DNA from 4 places in the Dactylosporangium sp. NPDC049525 genome. Region 1 is predicted to be linked to each of the others. Evidence: riboswitches for the same ligand, from Rfam matches in the RefSeq annotation. Region 1 holds a riboswitch; each other region holds the start of a gene.

What was found. Region 1 has a riboswitch for cobalamin ahead of AB0K00_RS36270 (ribonucleoside-diphosphate reductase subunit alpha). Riboswitches for the same ligand answer to the same signal wherever they lie in the genome.
Region 2: linked by a shared signal. The riboswitch ahead of bluB (5,6-dimethylbenzimidazole synthase) and the one ahead of AB0K00_RS36270 (ribonucleoside-diphosphate reductase subunit alpha) in region 1 are both predicted to bind cobalamin.
Region 3: linked by a shared signal. The riboswitch ahead of AB0K00_RS51495 (VWA domain-containing protein) and the one ahead of AB0K00_RS36270 (ribonucleoside-diphosphate reductase subunit alpha) in region 1 are both predicted to bind cobalamin.
Region 4: linked by a shared signal. The riboswitch ahead of cobN (cobaltochelatase subunit CobN) and the one ahead of AB0K00_RS36270 (ribonucleoside-diphosphate reductase subunit alpha) in region 1 are both predicted to bind cobalamin.

The regions. Positions count from the first base shown of each region.
Region 1 is NZ_JBFAPO010000034.1:21,055-26,361, forward strand. It holds gene AB0K00_RS36270 (ribonucleoside-diphosphate reductase subunit alpha) at 1-1,924, opposite strand, end outside; cobalamin riboswitch at 2,079-2,302, opposite strand; gene AB0K00_RS36275 (DnaJ C-terminal domain-containing protein) at 2,370-4,370, opposite strand; gene AB0K00_RS36280 (hypothetical protein) at 4,581-4,721, opposite strand; gene AB0K00_RS36285 (hypothetical protein) at 5,297-5,307, opposite strand, start outside.
Region 2 is NZ_JBFAPO010000010.1:145,275-150,581, reverse strand. It holds gene AB0K00_RS17755 (hypothetical protein) at 1-642, opposite strand, end outside; gene AB0K00_RS17750 (hypothetical protein) at 746-898, opposite strand; gene bluB (5,6-dimethylbenzimidazole synthase) at 1,009-1,629, opposite strand; cobalamin riboswitch at 1,669-1,875, opposite strand; gene AB0K00_RS17740 (metallophosphoesterase) at 1,885-2,604, opposite strand; gene AB0K00_RS17735 (MBL fold metallo-hydrolase) at 2,614-3,354, opposite strand; gene AB0K00_RS17730 (helix-turn-helix domain-containing protein) at 3,426-4,379, shown strand; gene AB0K00_RS17725 (Uma2 family endonuclease) at 4,518-5,036, shown strand; gene AB0K00_RS17720 (sialidase family protein) at 5,273-5,307, opposite strand, start outside.
Region 3 is NZ_JBFAPO010000076.1:26,551-31,857, reverse strand. It holds gene AB0K00_RS51515 (copper resistance protein CopC) at 27-776, shown strand; gene AB0K00_RS51510 (hypothetical protein) at 788-1,159, opposite strand; gene AB0K00_RS51505 (hypothetical protein) at 1,181-1,966, opposite strand; gene AB0K00_RS51500 (hypothetical protein) at 2,032-2,871, opposite strand; cobalamin riboswitch at 2,931-3,126, shown strand; gene AB0K00_RS51495 (VWA domain-containing protein) at 3,166-5,205, shown strand; gene cobO (cob(I)yrinic acid a,c-diamide adenosyltransferase) at 5,208-5,307, shown strand, end outside.
Region 4 is NZ_JBFAPO010000058.1:55,325-60,631, forward strand. It holds gene AB0K00_RS46745 (precorrin-2 C(20)-methyltransferase) at 1-158, opposite strand, end outside; gene AB0K00_RS46750 (precorrin-8X methylmutase) at 155-781, opposite strand; gene AB0K00_RS46755 (precorrin-3B synthase) at 778-1,998, opposite strand; cobalamin riboswitch at 2,044-2,230, shown strand; gene cobN (cobaltochelatase subunit CobN) at 2,269-5,307, shown strand, end outside.

The DNA.
Region 1 (5,307 bases):
TCTGCAGGAACTCACCCGACAGGGTCTCCCGCTTGAACATGTTGGACACCTGCGGCTCGATGCACTCGTAGCACCCGGCGATCGACGCGATCGTGGCCGTCGGCGCGATCGCGATGAGCAGCGAGTTGCGCAGCCCGTACGCGGCGATGCGTGCCCGTACCGCAGCCCACCGTGCCTCCTGGGTCGGGATGACGCCCCACAGGTCCGGTTGCAGGTCGCCGCGGGCCGCCCTGGTCAGCTGATACGCCGGGTGCGGGCCGTGCCGCTCGGCGAGGTCCGCGGAAGTCTCGAGGGCGGTCAGGTAGATTTCCTCGGCGATGCGCGTCGACAGTTCCCGCGCCTCGGGCGCGTCGAACGGCAGCCGCAGCGCGAAGTACACGTCCTGCAGGCCCATGACGCCGAGCCCGACCGGCCGCCACCGCGGGTTCGACGCGGCCGCCTCCACGCTCGGGTAGTAGTTGATGTCGATGACCCGGTCCAGGAACGTGACCGCGGTGCGGACCGTCGCGCGCAGCCGCTCCCAGTCGATGCCGTCGCCGGCCACGTGCGCGGCGAGGTTGACCGAGCCGAGGTTGCACACGGCGGTCTCGCCGTCGCTCGATACTTCGACGATCTCGGTGCACAGGTTCGACAGGTGTACGACCTCGCCGGGCGTGCCGGTCTGGTTGCTGAGCCGGTTCGACGGGTCCTTGAACGTCATCCAGCCGTTGCCGGTCTGCGCCAGGGTGCGCATCATCTTGCCGTACAGGTCACGGGCCTTCACGGTCCGCACGGCGCGCTGCTCCGCGGCCCGGTATGCCTCGTCGAAGGCTTCGCCGTACAGATCCGGCAGCTCCGGCGCCTCGGCCGGGTCGATGAGCGACCAGTCCGCGTCCGCCTCGACGCGGCGCATGAACTCGTCGGGGATCCAGTTGGCGAGGTTGAGGTTGTGGGTGCGCCGCGCGTCCTCGCCGGTGTTGTCCCGCAGCTCCAGGAACTCCTCGACGTCCGGGTGCCACGGCTCCAGGTAGACGCACGCCGCGCCCTTGCGCCGTCCGCCCTGGTTCACGGCGGCGACCGACGCGTCCAGGGTGCGCAGCCACGGCACGATGCCGTTCGACAGGCCGTTGGTACCGCGGATCAACGCGCCCCGCGAACGTACCCGCGACCACGAGATGCCAATCCCACCCGCGAACTTCGACAGCTTCGCCACCTGTGCGTACCGGTCGTAGATCGAGTCGAGCTCGTCGCGAGGCGAGTCGACGAGGAAGCACGACGACATCTGCGTGTGTGCCGTGCCGGAGTTGAACAGGGTCGGCGAGCTCGGCAGGTACGCCAGCGACGACATCAGCCGGTAGAACCCGATCGCCTCGGCAGGGGTGGTCGACAGCCCGCACGCGACCCGCAGCAGCCAGTACTGCGGCGTCTCCACGACCAGGCGCGTCGTCGGGTGCCGCAGCAGGTACCGGTCGGCGACGGTCCGCAGCCCGAAGTACTCGAACCGCAGGTCCCCGCTCAGGTCGACGGCGTCGTCGAGCTTGCGCGCGTTGACCGCCACGAACTGCGCGGTCTCGGCCCCGATCAGCCCCTCGGCGTGCCCCACCCGGACCGCCTGGCTGAACGACGCGATGCCCTGCCCGCGGACCTCCTTGTCGAGGTACGCCGACAGCAGCCGAGCCGCCAGCCGCGAGTACTGGGGCTCCTCGCCGATCATGTCCGCCGCCGTCTGGATCGACAGCCGGTCCAGTTCCGCGGTGGTCGCGCCGTCGTACAGGCCGCTGATGGTCTTCGTCGCCACCCGCAGCGGGTCGACGTCGTCGAGGTCGTCGGCCCACCGCCCGACCGCCCGCACGATCTTGTTCACGTCGACCGGCTCGCTGGCGCCGTTGCGCTTGCGGACCTGCATCTGCGCCCGCCGCTGGACCGGCACTTCCTCCGCGGTCATCTGCGTGAGTGTCACCCTTGGTGCTCCTCTTGCTCGTCTCCGGAAAGAGGCGAACGCGGGACACGCAGGCGGAGCCGGCACGGCCGCCGCCGGCGACCGGGCACGTCACAGCCGTCGGCCGTCCCACGCGACCTCGGACCGCCGCACTCCCGTCCTCGGGCGCGGCGCTGCTGGCAGGTCTTCGGACTCGCGGGCACGGTCACGGCACGTGCCGCGAACCTCCTACCGGCCGTCACTTCCCAGGCCCGGATGGCCCAGTGTTTGCTCGACGGCTTTCGTTCCCACTCACCGCTGCGGGGCAGTCCCGGTCTCACACCGGGTTCCCTCTTGCCTCGACCGGACTGGATACCCGGCCGAACCAGCTGCGCCACGGACTATATCTGGTACCCCATCGCAGCACGCACACCCACATGTCGTGCCGCGTGTCGGGCAGGTCCGCCAAGGGTTAGTCGCCCAGCCCGTCGATGTGGTCACGCAACCGGTCGACGAACCTTCGCGGCTGCCGGGGTACCCGTGGCGGCGGCGCGGCTGCCGCCGTGGGTGGCAGCTCACCGCGCTCCTCCGCGAAGGCGCGCAGGATCTCCCGCTCCGTCGCGCGGACAGCAGCAGGCACGACCACAGTCACCCTGATAGAACCGGCGGACGATCCGAGCCCGTCAGTACGTCCACCGGAGAAGGGAACCCGGTCGCCGTGCTGGACACCGGGCTGCAAGCGGACCGTGACGGTCCCGTCGTAGGCCTTGTACCGCAGTGTGGTGCCCAGGGCCGCGACCGCCATCGGCAGACGTGCGAAGGCGTACCCGCGGAACAAGTCGCCGGAGAGATCCCCACGGTCGTCCGGCCTGGTGGCAACGAACTCATCGAGCAGCAGCCGTTGGGTGGCGGTCAGGTCGGTCGGCGTCGGCACGTCCACGTGTATCTCGAGGTTGCCCCGTCCCGCGCCGGCAGCGCGGGGCAGCCCCTGGCCCTGGACCAAGATCGTCGAGCCGGGCTGTGTCCCTGGCTCCAGTCGCAGCACCTCGTGACCGTCGAGGATCGGAATCCTCATGGTGCCACCGAGCGCTGCCAGGGCCATCGGCACCGTGAGCTGGTAGTGCAGGTTGTCGCCGGCGCTGCGCAGCGGCCCCGCCTTTTCGCGGACCGTGACATAGAGGTCGCCGGCGCTGTGTCCGCCCTCGCCGTGGTTTCCCTGACCGCGTACCCGCAGGGTCTGGCCCGCTCGTACGCCGGCCGGGATGCGCAGCGCGAACCCGCTCAGTTGCCGGTTGCGCTTCGCTCCCGAGCACGTGAGGCAGCGGCTGTTGACGACCTCGCCGGTGCCCCCGCACACCCCGCACGGAACGCTGCGCTCCAGTGTCAAGTCGATGGTCGTGCCGAAGACGCATTCCCGCACGCTGAGGGGCAGCTCGACGGACAGGTCCGACGTGGAGCGCTCCTGTACCCCGAACACGCGCTCGAACGTATCCGGATCATGTCGCTGCCGGCCCCCGCCGTCGCCGGCTTCGATGACGACGCGGCGGCGCCCGGCCGGGGGATGCGGCGCGCCGCCGGACTGCGGTGCGGCGTTGAACTGTGCACCGGCGCCGGTGCGTGACGGGTCGGCCGCGGATTTCTGCCCGCTGGCCACGGTCGGATGAGGCGCCGACGGGGTGGACCTTGCGCCCGGCCGGTAGGCCACGTTGCGAGCGATCGCCACCAGTCCGCCGGTGTCCCTCTCACCACGCTTGGGAATGGGCCGGCCGCGCGCCCGGAGCCGCTGGTAGATGTGGCGGTACAGGGTGTCGAGATCCAGCAATTCGGGACCGTCGGGGATGCCGTTCTTCAACGCCTCGATCAACTCGCCGGTGAAGGCGGTGTACGGCTCATTGTCCGGTGCGAGCGCGAGCCGGGTCCGGGCGGTCGCGGTGAGCACACACGTGCCGAAGATTTCCAGACCGTCCGGCGTCGGTCCGTCCGGGCTCATCCATGTGCCGAGTGCCCGGCCGCTGTAGCAGCAGTCGATGATGGCCACCTTCCGGCGGGCGCGGCTGGCGTCCAGGAACTCATTGCGGATCCACTTGAACGGAATCGACTCGCGGTTGGGTCGCAGCCGGTCCGCGCCCGGCAGCGCGAGATACACCTCGTCTTCGTCGCGGTCGTCGATCAAGCCGTGTCCGGCGAAGTAGAACAGCAGCGTGTCCGTGGCGCGGTCGGCCTGTTCCCGCAGCACGTCGAGCACCTCGGCGCTGCTGCTCGGCTGGTTGAGGACCCTGCAGTGCGCGCGCGGCAGACCCCACCGACTGGTGTCCTGCAGTAACCGCCGCAGCCCGGCGATGTTGTTTCGCACTGTCGGCAGATCGTCGAGTGCGCCCTCGTCGTCGCCGGCCCTGGCGGCGTGGCGTTGATACCGGGACACCCCCACCAGGACGGCCCGTGACGCTCGCGGATCCGGCAGCGTCCCGGTCATCGGACCGGCCGCCGCTGCATGGCGCCGTTCATCGGTGCCTCCGTCTCCCAGGATCCGGATCACTGACCTTGGGGCGCACGGTGCCGCCCGCACTCACCGCAGCCTACGACCGGGGGACGCCTACGCGGTGCAAGAATCCGAAGGCTGACGCTGTGCCGCAGCCGTTGCGACCGTCGAGCCTGGGCCCATGTCCGGCCGGCGGGTCGCGCGTCAGGTGGGCAGCAGGGACTCCTCGATCACGATGAACGGGTGCACGTGGAGGTGCAGGCTGCCGCGGAGGACGTCGACGTCGGGCGCGATCCGCAACGAGGTGCGAGCGCCGTCCGCCTCGATCGTGACGGTTTGTGGCACCCTCGTGGAACAGGTCCAGCACCGGGCGTCCGTGCCGGGTCCATCGCGTCATGTGGGCGGGGGAGTCCCCATCGTCAGGGCTCGCCGTCGGTTCGACGCCGAACGTCTCGAGGAACTCCCGTGCGCTGGGAACGTGGGGCTCGCGGTGTCGGATCATGATTGCCGGCGTCCTACGGACTGTCCGGCCGGGAGTTCCGGCGCGACCACGACGTCGATGACGGGCTGCTCGAGGCCGGTCGCGCGGCTCGACCGCCAGATCGTGCTGACCCGCAGCCTCCACCGGTCACGTGCATGCAATCGGGGACGGTCTGCGCCTCGACGACGCCCATGTGCAGGAACCGGAGCAGGAACCGGTCGAGATCCTCGGCCAGGGTGCTCATCGGGGCCGGTCGGGCAAGCGTCCCGGCTCGCGCGTCCGCCGGGTCATCCTCGCAGCGTGGTGGCCCAGTCGTCCGGTGCTTGAGCGGGTTCGCCGCTCATAGGTGCGGGCGGCCAGCGGCGGTGTGCCGCCGGTCCCCGCCCGCACCCATGAGCGCGCTGTGCGTGGTGCCGGTGCTGCTCCTTGCGGGCGCGAGCTACCCCGCCA
Region 2 (5,307 bases), on a different contig from region 1:
GAGCACGTCGGCGACCACCCCGGCGAGGATCGGCAGGTACCGCTGCCGCCGCGGCACGACGACGAGCCCGTCGAGTTTCGTCTCGGCCACCAGGAAGTAGAGCCGGTGGCCGAGGTGCATCGAGGAGTGCAGGCCGAGCCGGCGCCCGGCGAGCAGGTGGAACAGCTCGTGCAGCACGACGAACGGCAGCTGCCCGAACAGCACCGTCAGCTCGACGATCAGCAGGTAGTCGGTGAAGAACACGTTGCCGCGGGCTGGTGCGAGCCGCGGGTCGGCGACGCAGACCGCGACGGCGGCGACGACGAGCGCCGCGTAGCAGGCCCAGGCGACCGGCGAGAACAGGGCCGCGCCGAGCCGCTGCCAGCGCGGCGGGGCGGTCTTCTCCCCCGCGCCGCCAGGGCTCAGGAAGTCCAGGTCCCGCAGGGTGTCGAGGAATTCGTCGATGTCGACGGGTTCGCCGTAGCGGTCGGTGTACCAGGCGGCGGCGTCCCGCGGTGGCCGGCCTCCGGCGAGCTCGCGGAGCAGCGCGGCGCCGTCGGGCGGGAACACGCCGTAGGAGTCGCAGTCGGTGCGGCCGACGACGACCCGGTCGCCCTCGTCGAGGTACCGCAGGTCGTGCAGCGCCACTGGGGCGTTCGGCATGGCAGATCTCCTCTGCTGGTGGGCTGGGACCCCGGCCGGGGGTGAGGGTGGGTTGCGCCCCCGGCCGGGTGTCCCGCGGTGTCGGCCTCGTCGGCCCTGCAACTCAGCCCAGGAACTCCGCACAGCAGCACATGCCGTAGCAGTAGTTGTTGCAGAGCCTGGTGAGCCGCACCGCGCCCGCCTTGCGGACCACGATCTTCTTCATCCCGGCGCCGGTGCCGGTTTCCGTGCTGATGTCCGTAGCGATCTGTGCCATTGGGATTCGCCTCCTCAGACGATATGCGTCACGTTGCGTGATGAGAATGGCACGCAACGTGACGACCATGAAGTCGCCCGGGTGACACTTCGACCCCGCCTAGCCGACAGCTACCAGCGGTCGTGATGCAGCGCCTCGACCAGCGGAATCCTGCTACGCCAGCCGTGCCGTTCGAGGTCCGGCACGGTCTCCAGGTGCGTCACCGGGCCAAGGCACAGCCACGCCACGGGACGGATGCCGTCGGGGATGCCGAGCAGGTCGCGGACGAACGATTCGCGGTAGAACGACACCCAGCCCACGCCGAGACCCTCCGCGGTGGCCGCCAGCCACAGGTTCTGGATGGCGAGGCAGACCGAGTAGAGGCCGGCGTCGGCGATCGCGTGCCGGCCAAGCACCGCAGGACCGCCACGGCCGGCGTCGTAGGTGACGACCACGGACAGGGTCGATTCCAGTACACCGTCGATTTTGATGCGTTGGAACGTCTCGATTGCCGGCCCGTCCAGGGTCGCGGCGAACGTCTCCCGCTCCTGCCGCACGTGGTCGTGGAACGCGCTGCGCAGGCCGAGATCGCGCACGAGCACGAAGTCCCACGGCTGCGACAGCCCCACGCTCGGCGCCGCGTGGGCCGCGCCCAGCACGCGGTCGAGGACCTCGGCGGGGATCGGCGCCCCGGTGAACTGGCCGCGCACGTCGCGACGGCGGTGCACGACGTCATACAGGTCGGTGCTCATGAGGGCAGGCTCCCGCTGCTCAGGCCGGCCCCGGCGCGGGGCAGGCGGTGAACGCGAGGCCGGTCTTCGGACTCTCGGATCAACGCCTGACCGTCCGCCTTCCCAGCCCGCAGGCCAGTGACCGCACGCCACGTTCGGCGTGCATGGACGGCAGCTCCCCGATCACCGCGGCGGGCCCGTGCCGGATTCACACCGGCTTCCCGATTCTCCCCGGTCGCCCGGGGCACCTCGCATCAGTTCATGCCGCCGCCGAGCTTAGACGCACAACCGGAAGTGCGTCGTGAGGCGGCCGTCCTGCAGGAGGTGGAACGCGAGGGCCGGCGGCGCCTCCGGGCGGTCCTCCGGCTCCCAGGGCAGCAGCATCGTCGACTCGACGCCCGGGGCGGCCAGGACCGGCACGCCGGCGAACGTGCTCACCGCGGCGGTGTGGACGTGGCCGCACAGCACGGCGACCACGTCCGGGTGCCGGCCGAGGACCTCGGCGAGCCGCCCGGCCCCGAGCTGGCGGACCTGGTCCGCGGCGGGCTTGCCGACCGGCACCGGCGGATGATGGCAGCACACGAACGCGGGCGTGCCGGCCGACGCCGCGAGGGTGCCGTCGAGCCAGTCGAGGGTGTCGTCGTCCAGCCAGCCCTCGGCGTGCCCGGGGACGCTGGAGTCGCACAGCGCGAACACCGCCCCGGCGACGGTCTCGACCCGGTTCACGGGACCAGTGGCCGGCTCCTCGTCGAGGAGTTCACCGCGGAACATGGCCCGGTCGTCGTGGTTGCCCGGGAGCGCCAGCACCGGCACGCCGAGCTGCTGGAGCTTGCCGAACACCGCGTACTCGGCGGCGAGGCCGTGGTCGGCGACGTCGCCGGTCACCACGATCGCGTCGAGCGGGCGCTGCAGGCCGGCGAGGTACGCGATGACCCGCTCGAACCGGTCCGGCGGCTTCGATCCGACGTGGAGGTCACTGAGATGGGCGATGAGCACCCCTGCTGGTTACCCCAGCAGCGCTGCGCTACCCGCCGACTCGAACGCGGCGCGCACGTCGTCGGGGCTTTCGGTGAAGTGTGCCCAGCTGTCGATGTGGACCGGCAGCACCGTCTTCGCGCCGAGGAGGCGGGCCGCCTCGAGCAGGCCGGCGGCGCCGAGGGTCAGGTCGGCGTCGCCGAGCAGCGGGGTGCGGGCCTTGCCGCCGAACAGGATCGCGACGTCCACGGCCGGGAAACGGTCGGCGATCTGCGCCACGACGCCCAGGGACGCGTTGTCGCCGCTGACGTAGACGGTCGGCAGGTCGTCGCCGTGCAGCACGAAGCCGGTGACGGGGCCGGTGAGGTGCTCGGTGCCGTCGGGGCCGTGCTGCGCCGGCACCGCGGTGACCCGCACGAGGCCGCCGCCACCGGGCCGGGACAGGTTGACCTCGGTCCACGGCGGCAGGCCGACCGTGGGGCCGCCCAGCCGGGCGGCCGCTGCCGGAGTGCTGAGCATCAGGGGTACCGACGCCGCGAAGGCCCGACCGGAGTGGTCGAGGTTGTCAGGGTGCTGGTCGTGGGACAGCAGCACGACGTCGACGGTGCCGGCGTCCGCCGGGGTGCCGGCCGCGGCCGCGGTCTTGGTCAGCACCCGGCTGCCGACGGCGTAGTCACCGGGCGGGTCGAACGTGGGGTCGGTCATGAACGTGACGCCGCCGACGGTGAACACCGCGGTCGGGCCGCCGAACCGGCGGATCTGGAAGGTCATACCGCCCAGTCTCCGGCCGGGCGCGGCCCGCCAGCAGTGGCTGGAACGCCATCCTCCGATACGATCAAGCCATGGACCGCTCACCCACGACGGTCGGGGTGCTCATCGGCGACGGCGCCCCGATGCTGGAGGTCGCGGTCGCGCCGCGGGTGTTCAGCGTCGCCGGCAGCGGCTTCGAGGTGCGCACCGCCGGGGAGCACCCCGGCCCGCTGTCGACGACCGCGGGCATCGCGATCAGCGCCCCGCATGCCCTCGACGACCTCGACGCGGCGGGCGTCGTCATCGTGCCCGGCTGGCGGCCGCCGGGCGGCGCCCCGGTCGCCCCGGGCATCCTGGACCGGCTGCGCCGCGCCCACGACGAGGGCGCCACCGTCGTCGGGCTGTGCATGGGCGCGTTCGTCCTCGCCGAGGCCGGCCTGCTCGACGGCCGGCGGGCCACCACGCACTGGCGGCACCTGGCCACGTTCGCCGCCCGGTTCCCGGCCGTCGAGGTGGTCGACGACGTGCTCTACGTCGACGAGGGCACGGTCGTGACCAGCGCGGGCAGCGCCGCCGGGCTGGACGCGTGCCTGCACCTGCTGCGCCGCGACCACGGCCCCTCGGTGGCCAACACCGCCGCCCGTGCCCTGGTCGTGGCGCCGCAGCGGGCCGGCGGGCAGGCACAGTTCATCGAGCGTCCGGTCCCCCAGCTCCGCGCCGGCGACGCGGTCGGCGACGCGATGCGCCACGCACTGGAGCACCTGGAGGACGTCACGCTCGACGTGGATCGTCTGGCCGCGGCGGTACATCTGAGCCGCCGCACGTTCGACCGTCGCTTCCGGGAGACGACGGGCTCCTCGCCGCTGCGCTGGCTGCTGCTGCAGCGGGTGCTGCGCGCCCAGCACGTGCTGTCCACCACGGACCTGGACATCGACTCGGTCGCCCGCACCTGCGGCTTCACCGACGGCGTCGCCCTGCGCCCCCACTTCCGCCGCCTCGTCGGTGTCCCCCCACAGTCCTACCGCGCCAGCTTCCGCGCCTCCTGACGCGGAAGGGTGCGGATGGCTTTGCCATTATACGGACATGGTCTTATGCTCATATCTTGGATTGCACGGACCAGACGTCGTTACGCTTCGGGCGTGGACAGGAGGAGCGACATGAGCCCAGCGGTTATCGCTGCCCACATGCCGGCCGCCATCAGTCTCGACGACGTTGCAGCCATGGCGGACGCGGATGAGCACCACCGCTATGAGCTCAGTCGAGAAGGGGTGTTGTCCATCCTGCCGCCGGCCACCCCAGAGCATGCGCTGATCGTGGCCAGGCTGGTTCGCTGGTTCTTCGTCAACGGGTTCGAGGACGAGCAGGTCACCACGGACTGCGGCATCGACGTCTGGGGCGGACGCCAGCCCGACGTGACGATCTGGGCGAAGGGGAAACCACCACGCCCGGCCCGCTCGAGCTATGCCGGCACCGACGGACTACTCCTGGTGATCGAGGTCGAGTCACCCGACAGCAAGGTGATCGACCGGGTGGTCAAACGCGACGAGTATGCGGCGGTCGGCATCCCCCGCTACTGGATCGTCGAGCGCGACACGGCGACCACCGTGCACGCCCTGATCCTGGAAGACGGCCGATTCGTCGCGGAGCACGAGCCGCGGCCGCTCGCATGGCTCGTGGACGGGCCGGTGCCGGAGCTCAGTTGACGGCGAGGGACAAGCTCGCCGGCGATGCGCCAGGCGACCAGGTCTCTGGAGTTTCGCAGTTTTGGGTGTGTGCCTCTCATCTGATGAGGTAGTCGAATATCGATTGATTTCGTTGGCGTGATCCCGAGCTCGCCCTCGAACGCCACCACGAATTCTGGCTGGAGAGGCTCGAAGGCTGCCGAGCGCACCACCACATCGGGCCTCCGCGTCCGCTTCGGGACCTACCCGAACCATGATCATGGGGTGATTCGTTTCCAGTTCAGGCCGTCGG
Region 3 (5,307 bases), on a different contig from region 1:
ACGGGGGAACCCGGCATCATGTGCCGATGCGATCCGGCAGCACCACAGCGGTCACTACGATCCGACTCGCGGTGCTGACCGTCGTCGCGGCGCTCGGCGTCGTGCTGCCGGCGGGGCCGGCCGCCGCCCACGGGCAGCTGGCCATGTCCGACCCGGTGCAGGACAGCACCGTGGACCAGCCGCGGGCCGATGTGGCGCTGTATTTCACCGAGCAGCCGGCGTCCTTCGCGTGGTTCACCGTCACCGCGCCCTCGGGGCAGCGGGTCGACGGCGGGTGGCGCGGCGGGGAGCCGAAGCGGCTCGACAAGCCCGTCCAGGAGTACTTCCTGGTCGAGGGGAAGTTCGAGCCGAAGGTCTACAACACCGGGTTCCCGGCGCTCGTCACCGTGTCGCACTGGCCGGAGCAGGGGCTGTACGTGGTGGCGTACCAGTCGGTCGCCTCCGACGGCGAGGCGGTGAAGGGGCAGCTGCGGTTCACCTACAGCGGCCAAGCGACGCCGGCGCCGGCGGGCTGGACCGCGCCGACCGCCGGGCCGTCCGAGGCGCTGACCCGGGCGCTGAACAAGGAGAGCGCCCCGGCGGCGACCCAGGCGGCACCGACCGCCGGGCCGCAGCAGGCGCTGCCGCCGCCGGTCACCCCGGCGACGCCGTTCGTGCTCACCGACTGGCTGCTGCCGGCGCTGCTCATCGTGGGTGTCGGCGTCATGATCTGGCTCGCCGCCCGCCGGGCGCCGGTGCAGCCGGAGAAGAAGCGCCGCAAGGCCGCCCTCCGATAACGGGACGGTCGCTAGCCGGTCGCTGACCCGCAGGTCTGCTGGATCTGCCCGGTGAGCCGGTTGGCGAACGCCGGGTCGGCGATGACCCGCTGCTGGTACTGCTCGACCTGCGCGTCGCTCAGCCCGGTATAGACCGGTTTGCTGGCGTACGCCTCGGCCATCGCCGCCGGGTCGGTGTAGACCCGCGACTGCACCGAGCACAGGTGCGCGGCCGTCGTGTCCAGGAAGATCGTCTCCAGCCGTTCGGGTGTCGACGACGCGGCGGCGGAGGGTGCGGCGGCCGCCGACGGTGCGGTGATCTTCGCCGGGGTGTTCGACGACTCGTCGCCGCAGCCGGCCAGGGCGGCCGTGACGGCCAGGGAGACGAGGATGAGCCGGATCATGACGGGCCTTTCCGCTGGAAGCTAGACGACGACCAGGGTGAGGTTGTTGGTGTCGGTGGTGCTGCCGTAGGTCTGCTTGACCGTGAGCTGATAGGTGCCGGCGGCCACGTTCGTCGCGTCGAACTTCACCGCGGCGAAGTCGTCGGTCCCGACCGGCAGCGACGCGGCGTCGTTGAGTTGCGTGTACGCCCGCTCCTGCGGGTAGCTCACGACCAGGCCGGTCGGGCCGCCGGAGACGGTGATGCGCAGGTCGTCGACGCCGCCCTTGCGGGCCTGGAACACCAGCTGGCTCCAGACCGGGGTCTTCTTCGGCACGGTGACGGTGGACGTCTTCTGCGTGATCGCGTCGCCGGTGACCGACACGACCGGCAGGGTCGCGGTTTGTGACCCGGTCCGCTTCGTGCCGGTGCAGGTGGTCGCCCCGTCGGCCTTCTCGGTGTACGTGTAGCTCAGCGTGACCGGGTTCAGCGACACGAGCTTCGACGTGGCGACACCGATGTTGAACGCCACGTAGTCCACGTGCCCGGCCGCGAGCGAGTCGCCCTTCGACAGCGACGAGTAGGTCTTTGTGTTCGCGGGGTAGTTGACCGTGAGTCCGGCGCCCGAGGCGGTGACCTTGACGTCGCAGACGTCGCCGGACGCGCCCCACAGCGTGCCCACCCAGCCCGTCTGCCCCGGCAGCATCGGCGCCAGCAGCGGGATGACCAGGCCGAGGTCCGCGGTCGCAGCGCCGGCCGGCGCCGCCGCCGGCAGGACGGCGGCCGCTCCGGCGGCGCAGGCGATGGCGACTGAGGCTGAACGGCGCATCGGAGGGGTCCTTGTCTGTGGGCTGCTGATGTCTGCCAGATCGGCCGGCCCGGCGGGGGCTTGAGCTACCCGCCGAGCGCCATCCAGGTGTCGTACTGGTGCACCGCGATTCCCTCGAACGCCGCGTACCGCTGCGCCGCGCTGTCGACCGCGCTCAACGTCGCCCGCATCGCGCTGCCCGTGCCGCCGTGGAACGTGCAGTACGGACAGTCGCCGAGCGCCTGCGTCTCCGCGCCCAGCCGCGCCGGTTTGGCCGCCTTCCCCGCGCGGCGCAGCAGGTCGTCGGCGACGCCGAGCATGGAGTTGCCGCCGGTGGCGGTGTTGCGGTAGCTCATCACGGTGATGCCGTCGACCCGGGCGAGCACGGCGTCGGCCAGGTTCTCCCCGCCGGCCTGCACCGTCGGCAGCCAGAACGGCACGTCGACCTCGACCGGCGGGCCGACCCGCGCCAGCTCGTCGAGCAGCTGCAGCAGCCGCGGTACCAGCGCCGCTTGTTGCTCTTTCCAGGACGGCAGCAGGTAGGGCTCGACGTCGACGTGCAGCCCCCGGAACAGCCCCGTGGCCGTGGCGGCGCGGGCCCAGCCGAGCGCGGTCGCGTGGTCCGTCGTCCAGGCCGGCTCGCCGCCGAGCGCGTCAAGGGTGATCCCGGCGCCGTCACACAGCGCGCGCAGCCGGGTCAGGTCCGTCACGTCGGCGCGCGGGTCGTAGTACGCGAAGATCGTCGTCACCGAGTTCGCGACGGCCCAGCCGACGACCGCCTCGGGCGGCTCCCGCTCCCACAGCCACATGGCGCGGGTGCCCGGCGGCGCCACCGACGTCTCCGGCGCGAGCGGCGGCAGCCGCCGGTGCACGGCCGCGACCAGCAGGCCTGCGGTCAGCACGACACACAGGACGGCGTGCGCCACGCTCCTGCCCACGTTCACTGTTCGGCCCGGTCCGGCGGCACCGAAGGATTTGGGTCACGTTGACGTCACTGGGAGCCGTGGGACACGATGAACCCCGAGCGGTCATAGGGAGGAACCCAGTGCGAGTCTGGGACGGTCCCGCCACTGTGACCGGGGAGTCACCCTCCAGCGCACGGACCACGGCCGCACCGGCCGGAAGGTCGGGGGGCGGCGGCGATCCGGGAGTCAGGAGACTCCGGCCGCTCACGCTCCATGACCCAGCGGGCGCGGACCCGCTCGATAAGGATGTGCCCGTTGACGTCGCCATACCCGTTCTCGGCCGTGGTCGGCCTGCCCGACCTGCGCCTCGCCCTGCTGCTGACCGCCGTGTCACCGGCGATCGGCGGGGTCCTCGTCCGGGGTGAGAAGGGCACCGCCAAGTCGACCGTCGTGCGTGGCCTCGCCACGCTGCTGCCGGAGGTCGACGTCGTCGCCGGCTGCCGCTTCGCCTGTGACCCCACCGCGCCCGACCCGTCCTGCCCCGACGGCCCGCACTCCCTGGACGCGCCCGCGGCCCGCCGCCGCTCCGCCCTGGTCGAGCTGCCCGTCGGCGCGACCGAGGACCGGGTCGTCGGCACCCTGGACCTGCAGCGGGCCCTCGGCGACGGGGTCAAGGCCTACGAGCCCGGCCTGCTCGCCGCCGCCCACCGCGGCGTGCTCTACGTCGACGAGGTCAACCTCCTGCCCGACCACCTCGTCGACCTGCTCCTGGACGCCGCCGCGATGGGCCGCGCCCACGTCGAGCGCGACGGGGTCTCCGTCAAGCACGCCGCCAGGTTCCTGCTCGTCGGCACCATGAACCCGGAGGAGGGCGAGCCGCGCCCGCAGCTCGTCGACCGGTTCGGCCTGGTCGTCGGGGTCACGTCGCCGACCACGCCCGCACCGAGGGCCGAGGTGGTGCGGCGGCGGCTGGCGTACGAGCTGGACCCCGAGACGTTCGCGGCCCGCTTCATCGAGGAGGACGCCGCGCTCGCCGGCCGGATCGCCACCGCCAGGCGCGCGCTGCCCGGGGTGACGTTGCCGGACCGTCAGCTGGACCGGATCGCGCGGATCTGCCTGGCGTACCGGGTGGACGGGCTGCGCGCCGACATCGTCGTGGCCCGCACCGCGGTCGCGCTCGCCGCGTGGCACGGCCGGACCGTCGTGACGAAGGACGACCTGCGCGACGCGGCCCGGCTCGCGCTGCCGCACCGGCGCCGCCGCGACCCCCTCGACCCGCCGGGCGCGGACCAGGAACGCCTCGAGGAGATCCTGGACCAGGAGCTCGGCGACGACCCCGACGACCCCGACGACGACGCCAGGCACGACCCAGGCGACGAGGACCCGGATACCGGCGGGCCGTCCACGGCCGGCGAGCCGGCCGCTGCCGGTGACGGAGGCGGTGACGGTGGTCCTGGCAGCGCACCGGGCAACCCAGGTCCGCCGCCGGTCGGTCCGCCACCCGCCGGCGATCACGCCGCGCAGGCGCCGCCCGCGCAGGTCGAACCCACGCCGGGCGAACCCTCCGACGGGCCGGTCACGCAGCCGGCCGGGGAGCTGGCGTTCGCGCAGGCGCCGTACAAGACGCGGCTGCTGCGCATCGGCGGCCGGGCCAACCGGCAGCAGGGCGCGCACGCCGGCCGGCGCTCGCCAGCGTACTCGCGGCACGGGCGGGTCGTGCGGTCCCGGCAGCCCAGCGGCGGCAAGCTCGTCAGCCTGCACCTGCCCGACAGCTTGCGGGCCGCGGCAATGCGCGGCTCCCGCAGCGTGCAGACCCAGGACCTCCGCGAGGCGGTCAAGGTGGGCCGGGAGGCCAACCTGGTGCTGTTCGTCGTGGACGCGTCCGGCTCGATGGCCGCCCGGCAGCGCATGGCGGTCGTGAAGACGGCCGTGCTGTCGCTGCTGCGCGACGCGTACCAGCGCCGCGACAAGGTCGGCATGATCACCTTCCGGGGTGCGGAGGCCACCACCGTCCTCGAGCCGACCGCCAGCCACGAGGTCGGCGTGCTGCGCCTGGCCGAACTGCGCACCGGCGGGCGCACCCCGCTCGCCGCCGGGCTGCTCCGGGCCGCCCGCACGCTGCACGGCGAGCGCCGCCGCGACGCCCGCCGCCGGCCGCTGCTCGTCATCGTCACCGACGGCCGGGCCACCAGCGGCGCCGACCCGCTGACCGTCGCGCCCGCGCTCGCCGGCATCCCCGCCGTCGTCGTGGACTGCGAGTCCGGACCCGTGCGCCTCGGCCTCGCCGGGCGCCTCGCCCGCGCCCTGTCCGCCGACTGCGTCCCGCTGTCGGCCCTGTCGCACATGGGGAGCTGAACATGCCGCAGGGCAAGGTCGAGAGCGTGCCCGACGACGGGCTCACCACCCGCCAGCGCCGCAGGCAGCACGTCCTGGCCGTCCACACGGGACAGGGCAAGG
Region 4 (5,307 bases), on a different contig from region 1:
GCCGCGATCGACCGCGCGATGCTGCGCCCGTGGCGGGCGCTGTGGAAGGCGACCACGGGCGCGGCCGCGACGAGCCGGGCCGCCTTCACCGTGACGAGCTCGGGGTCGCCCGGTCCGAGACCTACGCCGTACAGCCGCCCGATGTCCACTGTGGTCATTCCTTCTCGTCCGCGATCGCGTTGACGGCGGCGGCCGTCATCGCGCTGCCGCCACGGCGGCCGTGCACGACCAGGTGCGGCAGGTCCGACGCCGCCAGGGCCGCCTTCGACTCGGCCGCGCCGATGAACCCCACGGGGATGCCGAGCACCGCCGCCGGTCGGGGCGCGCCCGCTGCGATCATCTCCAGGAGGCGGAACAGCGCCGTCGGCGCGTTGCCGACCGCGACGACGGCGCCGGCGAGGCGCTCGCCCCACAGTTCGAGGGCGGCGGCGCTGCGGGTGGTGCCGAGCTCGGCGGCGAGCGCCGGCACCCGCGGGTCGCGCAGGGTGCACAGGACCTCGTTGCCGCGGGGCAGCCGCGCCCGGGTCACACCGGAGGCGACCATTTCGGCGTCGCAGAGGATCGGGGCGCCGTCGCGCAGCGCGGCGCGGGCGAGGCGGACCACGTCGGCGCTGTACCCGACGTCGGCGGGCAGGTCCACCATCCCGCACGCGTGGATCATGCGGACGGTGACCTGAGCGACGTCGGCGGGCAGCCCGGACAGGTCGGCCTCGGCCCGGATCGTCGCGAACGACCGCCGGTAGATCTCCGCGCCGTCCTTCACGTAGTCGTACGCCGTCACGAGACCACCTGGTAGCCGTCGGCGGTCGCGAGCATCTCCACGTGCCTTCCCTTCGGTGCGCCGCAGCGCCGTTCGCAGCCGACCCAGTGCACGGGCAGGTCCCGCGGCACGGTGCCCGCCTCGACGGCCGCGCGGGCGTCGGCCCGCACGTCGGCGAGGGCTTTGGCGCAGCCGGGCCGGCCGGCGCACGCGGTGACCCCGGCCCACGGGGAGGCGGGGTCGGTGACGAGGCCGGCCGCCGTCAGCAGTGTCTCGACGGGTCCAGCTTGTGCGACGGGCACGTCCGGCACGACGACGGTCCGCCACGGCGTGACGATGATCTCTCCCGGCGCGGCTTCCACCAGCGCCGCGGACTGTGCCTGGGTGAACAGGCCGAGCGGCACGACGACGGTCAGCGCGGCCTGGCCGTCGAGCTGCGGCGCCCACCCGGCCACCGGGCCACGCCGGCCGTCGTATTGACCAACGTCGGCGCGATCAAAGCCGTTGTATTGACCAACGTCCGCGCGGTCTGGGCCGCTGTATTGACCGGCGTCTGTGGCGTAGGAGGTGGCCAGCCGCGCCGCCACCCGCGCCCGGCCGTCGGTCAGCTCCGTCAGGCGCCACGCCGTGCCGCCCTGCTCGGCCCGCTCGGCCAGGAACGCCCTGGTGGCCCGCAGCAGGAGGTCAGCCGCGCCGGCCGGCGTCACGGTGCCGGCACCGGCCGGCATGACGGTGCCGGCCAGGACCAGGCGGTCGCCGTGCAGGCCGACGTCGCCGCCGAGCGGGGTCACATCGCCGCGCCCGTCGTCGACGGTGACCAGGAACCTGCCCGGAAGGTCCGCCAGGGAGGCGTCGGCGCACAGGCCGGCGTCGTACGCGGCCACCACCGGCCGCACGTCCAGCTCCCCGAGCCCGTCGCGGCCGCTGAGCGGGCTGGCGATAATGTTGCGGACCCGTTCGTGAGTGTCCGACGGCAGCAGCCCGGCGGCGGACAACCGGGCGGCCAGCTCGACCTCCGCACCCGGTCGCAGCGCCCTGACCTGGATGTTCCCCCGCGAGGTCAGCTCCAGCGCCGGGTCGCCGAGGTCGAGTGCCGCGCCGCGGAGCACGGCCAGGGCCGCGACGCTCAACCGGCCGCCGGGCAGCCGGACCCGGGCCAGGCCACCGTCGGCCGCGGCGTGGACCTGCACGGCGCCCGGGCACCGGTCCGGAGCGTCGCGTCCACTGGCAGCCTGCACGGGCCGGATACTACTGCGCAGCGGCTCGCTTGACTCAAGACAGCGCTGTCCAGGAGAGTTGGCGGTGCTGTACGGCGACGTGTGGAGGAAGCCGGTGTCAATCCGGCGCGGTCCCGCCACTGTGACCGGGGAGCGGACCTCCGACGCAAGGCCACCGGGCGCGAGCCCGGGAAGGCCGGAGGCGAGCGCCGATCCGGGAGCCAGGAGACTCTCCGTTGCCGGACCTTTCCCGACCGACTTGGGGCGCGGACCCCGAGGGAGGACCCCGGCGTGATCCTGCTGTTGTCGACGTCTGACACCGACCTGCTCAGCGCCCGCGCGAGCGGTGCCGCGTTCCGGCTGGCCAACCCGTCCCGCACCGCCGTGGAGGACCTGCCGGCCCTGGCCGACGGTGCCGACCTGGTCGTGGTGCGGTTCCTGGGCGGCTACCGCGACTGGCAGGAGGGTTTCGACGCGCTGCTGCGGCTGCCGCTGCCCGTGGTCCTGCTCGGCGGCGAGCAACTGCCCGATGCCGAGCTGATGTCGCACTCGACGGTGCCCGCCGGGGTCGCCGCGGACGCGCACAAGTACTTCACCGAGGGCGGCCCGGCCAACCTCGGTGAGCTGCACAACTTCCTGTCCGACACGATCCTGCTGACCGGCCACGGCTTCGCGCCCCCGGCGACGACCCCGACCTGGGGACCGCTGGAGCGGGCGGGCACGGACCACGACGGCCCGACGGTTGCGGTCATCTACTACCGGGCGCATCACCTCGCCGGCAACACCGCGTTCGTGGAGACGCTCTGCGCGGCGATCGAGGACGCCGGCGGCCGGGCGCTGCCCGTGTTCGCCTCGTCGCTGCGCACCGCCCCGGCGGAGCTCTTGGACACGCTGCGGCAGGCCGACGCGCTCATCGTCACCGTCCTCGCCGCGGGCGGCACCCGGCCCGCCGACGCGCAGGCCGGCGGCGCGGACGAGGCGTGGGACGTGGGCGCCCTGGCCGCCCTCGACGTGCCGATCCTGCAGGGGCTCTGCCTGACCAGCGCCCGCGACACCTGGGACAGCAATGACGACGGCCTGTCGCCGCTGGACACGGCCACGCAGGTCGCGATCCCCGAGTTCGACGGCCGGATCATCACGGTGCCGTTCTCGTTCAAGGAGGTCGACGCCGACGGGCTCACCGTCTACGTCGCCGACCCGGAGCGGGCCGGCCGGGTCGCCGGGATCGCCGTCGGGCACGCCCGGCTGCGGCACCTGCCGGCCGCGGACCGCAAGGTCGTGGTGATGCTCAGCGCATACCCGACGAAACACGCCCGGATCGGCAACGCCGTCGGCCTCGACACGCCCGCGAGCGTGGTCCGGCTCCTGTCCGCGCTGCACGAGCAGGGCTATGTGGGTGCCGACGGCTTCCCCAAGGACGGCGACGCGCTGATGCACACGCTCATCGCCGCCGGCGGGCAGGACGTCAACTGGCTCACCGAGGACCAGCTGCGGGGCAACCCGATCAGGATCTCGGCCGGTCGCTACCGGGCCTGGTTCGCCACGCTGCCGTCCGACCTGCGCGCGGAGATGGAGCGGCACTGGGGGCCGGCGCCGGGCGAGCTGTTCGTCGACACGTCCCGCGACCCGGACGGTGAGATCGTGCTCGCCGCGCTGCGCGAGGGCAACGTCGTGGTCATGGTGCAGCCGCCGCGCGGGTTCGGGGAGAACCCCGTCGCGATCTACCACGACCCGGACCTGCCGCCGAGCCACCACTACCTGGCCGCGTACCGGTGGCTCGCCGACGAGTTCGGCGCGCACGCGGTCGTGCACGTCGGCAAGCACGGCAACCTGGAGTGGCTGCCCGGCAAGACCGTCGGGCTGTCCGCGTCCTGCGGCGCCGACGCGGCCCTGGGCAACCTGCCGCTGATCTACCCGTTCCTGGTCAACGACCCCGGCGAGGGCACCCAGGCCAAGCGCCGGGCGCACGCCACCCTCGTCGACCACCTGATCCCGCCGATGGCGCGGGCCGACTCGTACGGTGACATCGCCCGCCTCGAGCAGCTCCTCGACGAACATGCGACGATCGCGGCCCTCGACCCCGCGAAGCTGCCCGCGATCCGCGCCCAGATCTGGACGCTGATCCAGGCCGCCCGCCTCGACCACGACCTGGGCCTGGCCGACCGGCCCGGCGAGGACGGCTTCGACGAGCTCATCCTGCACATCGACGGCTGGCTGTGCGAGATCAAGGACGTGCAGATCCGCGACGGCCTGCACGTGCTCGGCGTCGCACCGTCGGGTGAGGCCAGGGTCGACCTGGTCCTGGCGATGCTGCGGGCCAGGCAGATGTGGGGCGGCACCGTGGCCGCGCTGCCAGGTCTCCGCGAGGCGCTCGGTCTTGACGAGAGCGGCTCGGGTCGCGTGTCGGTCGACGAGGCCGAGACGCAGGCCCGCGCCCTGGTCGCCGAGATGGAGTCGCGGGGCTGGCCGGTCGGCGACATCTCCGACATTTCTGATTCGCCGGATGTGGTACGGGTGCTCGAGTTCGCGGCCCGGGAGATCGTGCCCCGCCTGGCGCGCACCACCGACGAGCTGACCATGGTGCTGCACGCCCTGGACGGCGGCTACGTCCCGGCCGGGCCGAGCGGCTCGCCGCTGCGCGGCCTCATCAACGTCCTGCCGACCGGCCGCAACTTCTACTCCGTCGACCCCAAGGCGATCCCGAGCCGCCTCGCCTGGGAGACCGGCCAGGCGATGGCCGACTCGCTGCTCGCCCGCTACCGCGCCGACCACGGCGAATGGCCGCGGTCGGTCGGGTTGTCGATGTGGGGCACCAGCGCCATGCGCACCGCCGGCGACGACATCGCCGAGGCCCTGGCCCTGCTCGGCGTCCGCCCCGTCTGGGACGACGCGTCCCGCCGGGTCGTCGACCTCTCCCCCGTCGACCTCGCCGAGCTGGGCCGTCCCCGCATCGACGTCACCATGCGCATCAGCGGCTTCTTCCGCGACGCGTTCCCGCACGTCGTGGCGCTGCTCGACGACGCCGTGCAGCTGGTCGCGGGCCTGCCGGAGTCCGCCGAGGACAACTACGTGCGCGCCCACGTCACCGCGGACCTGGCGCTGCACGGCGACGCCCGGCGCTCCACGCTGCGCGTCTTCGGCTCCAAGCCGGGCGCGTACGGCGCCGGCATCCTCCCCCTCATCGACAGCCGCAACTGGCGCGACGACGCCGACCTCGCCGAGGTCTACGCCGTCTGGGGCGGCTACGCCTACGGCCGCGGCCTCGACGGCCTCCCCGCCCGCGGCGACATGGAAGGCGCCTACAAGCGGATCAGCGTCGCGGTCAAGAAC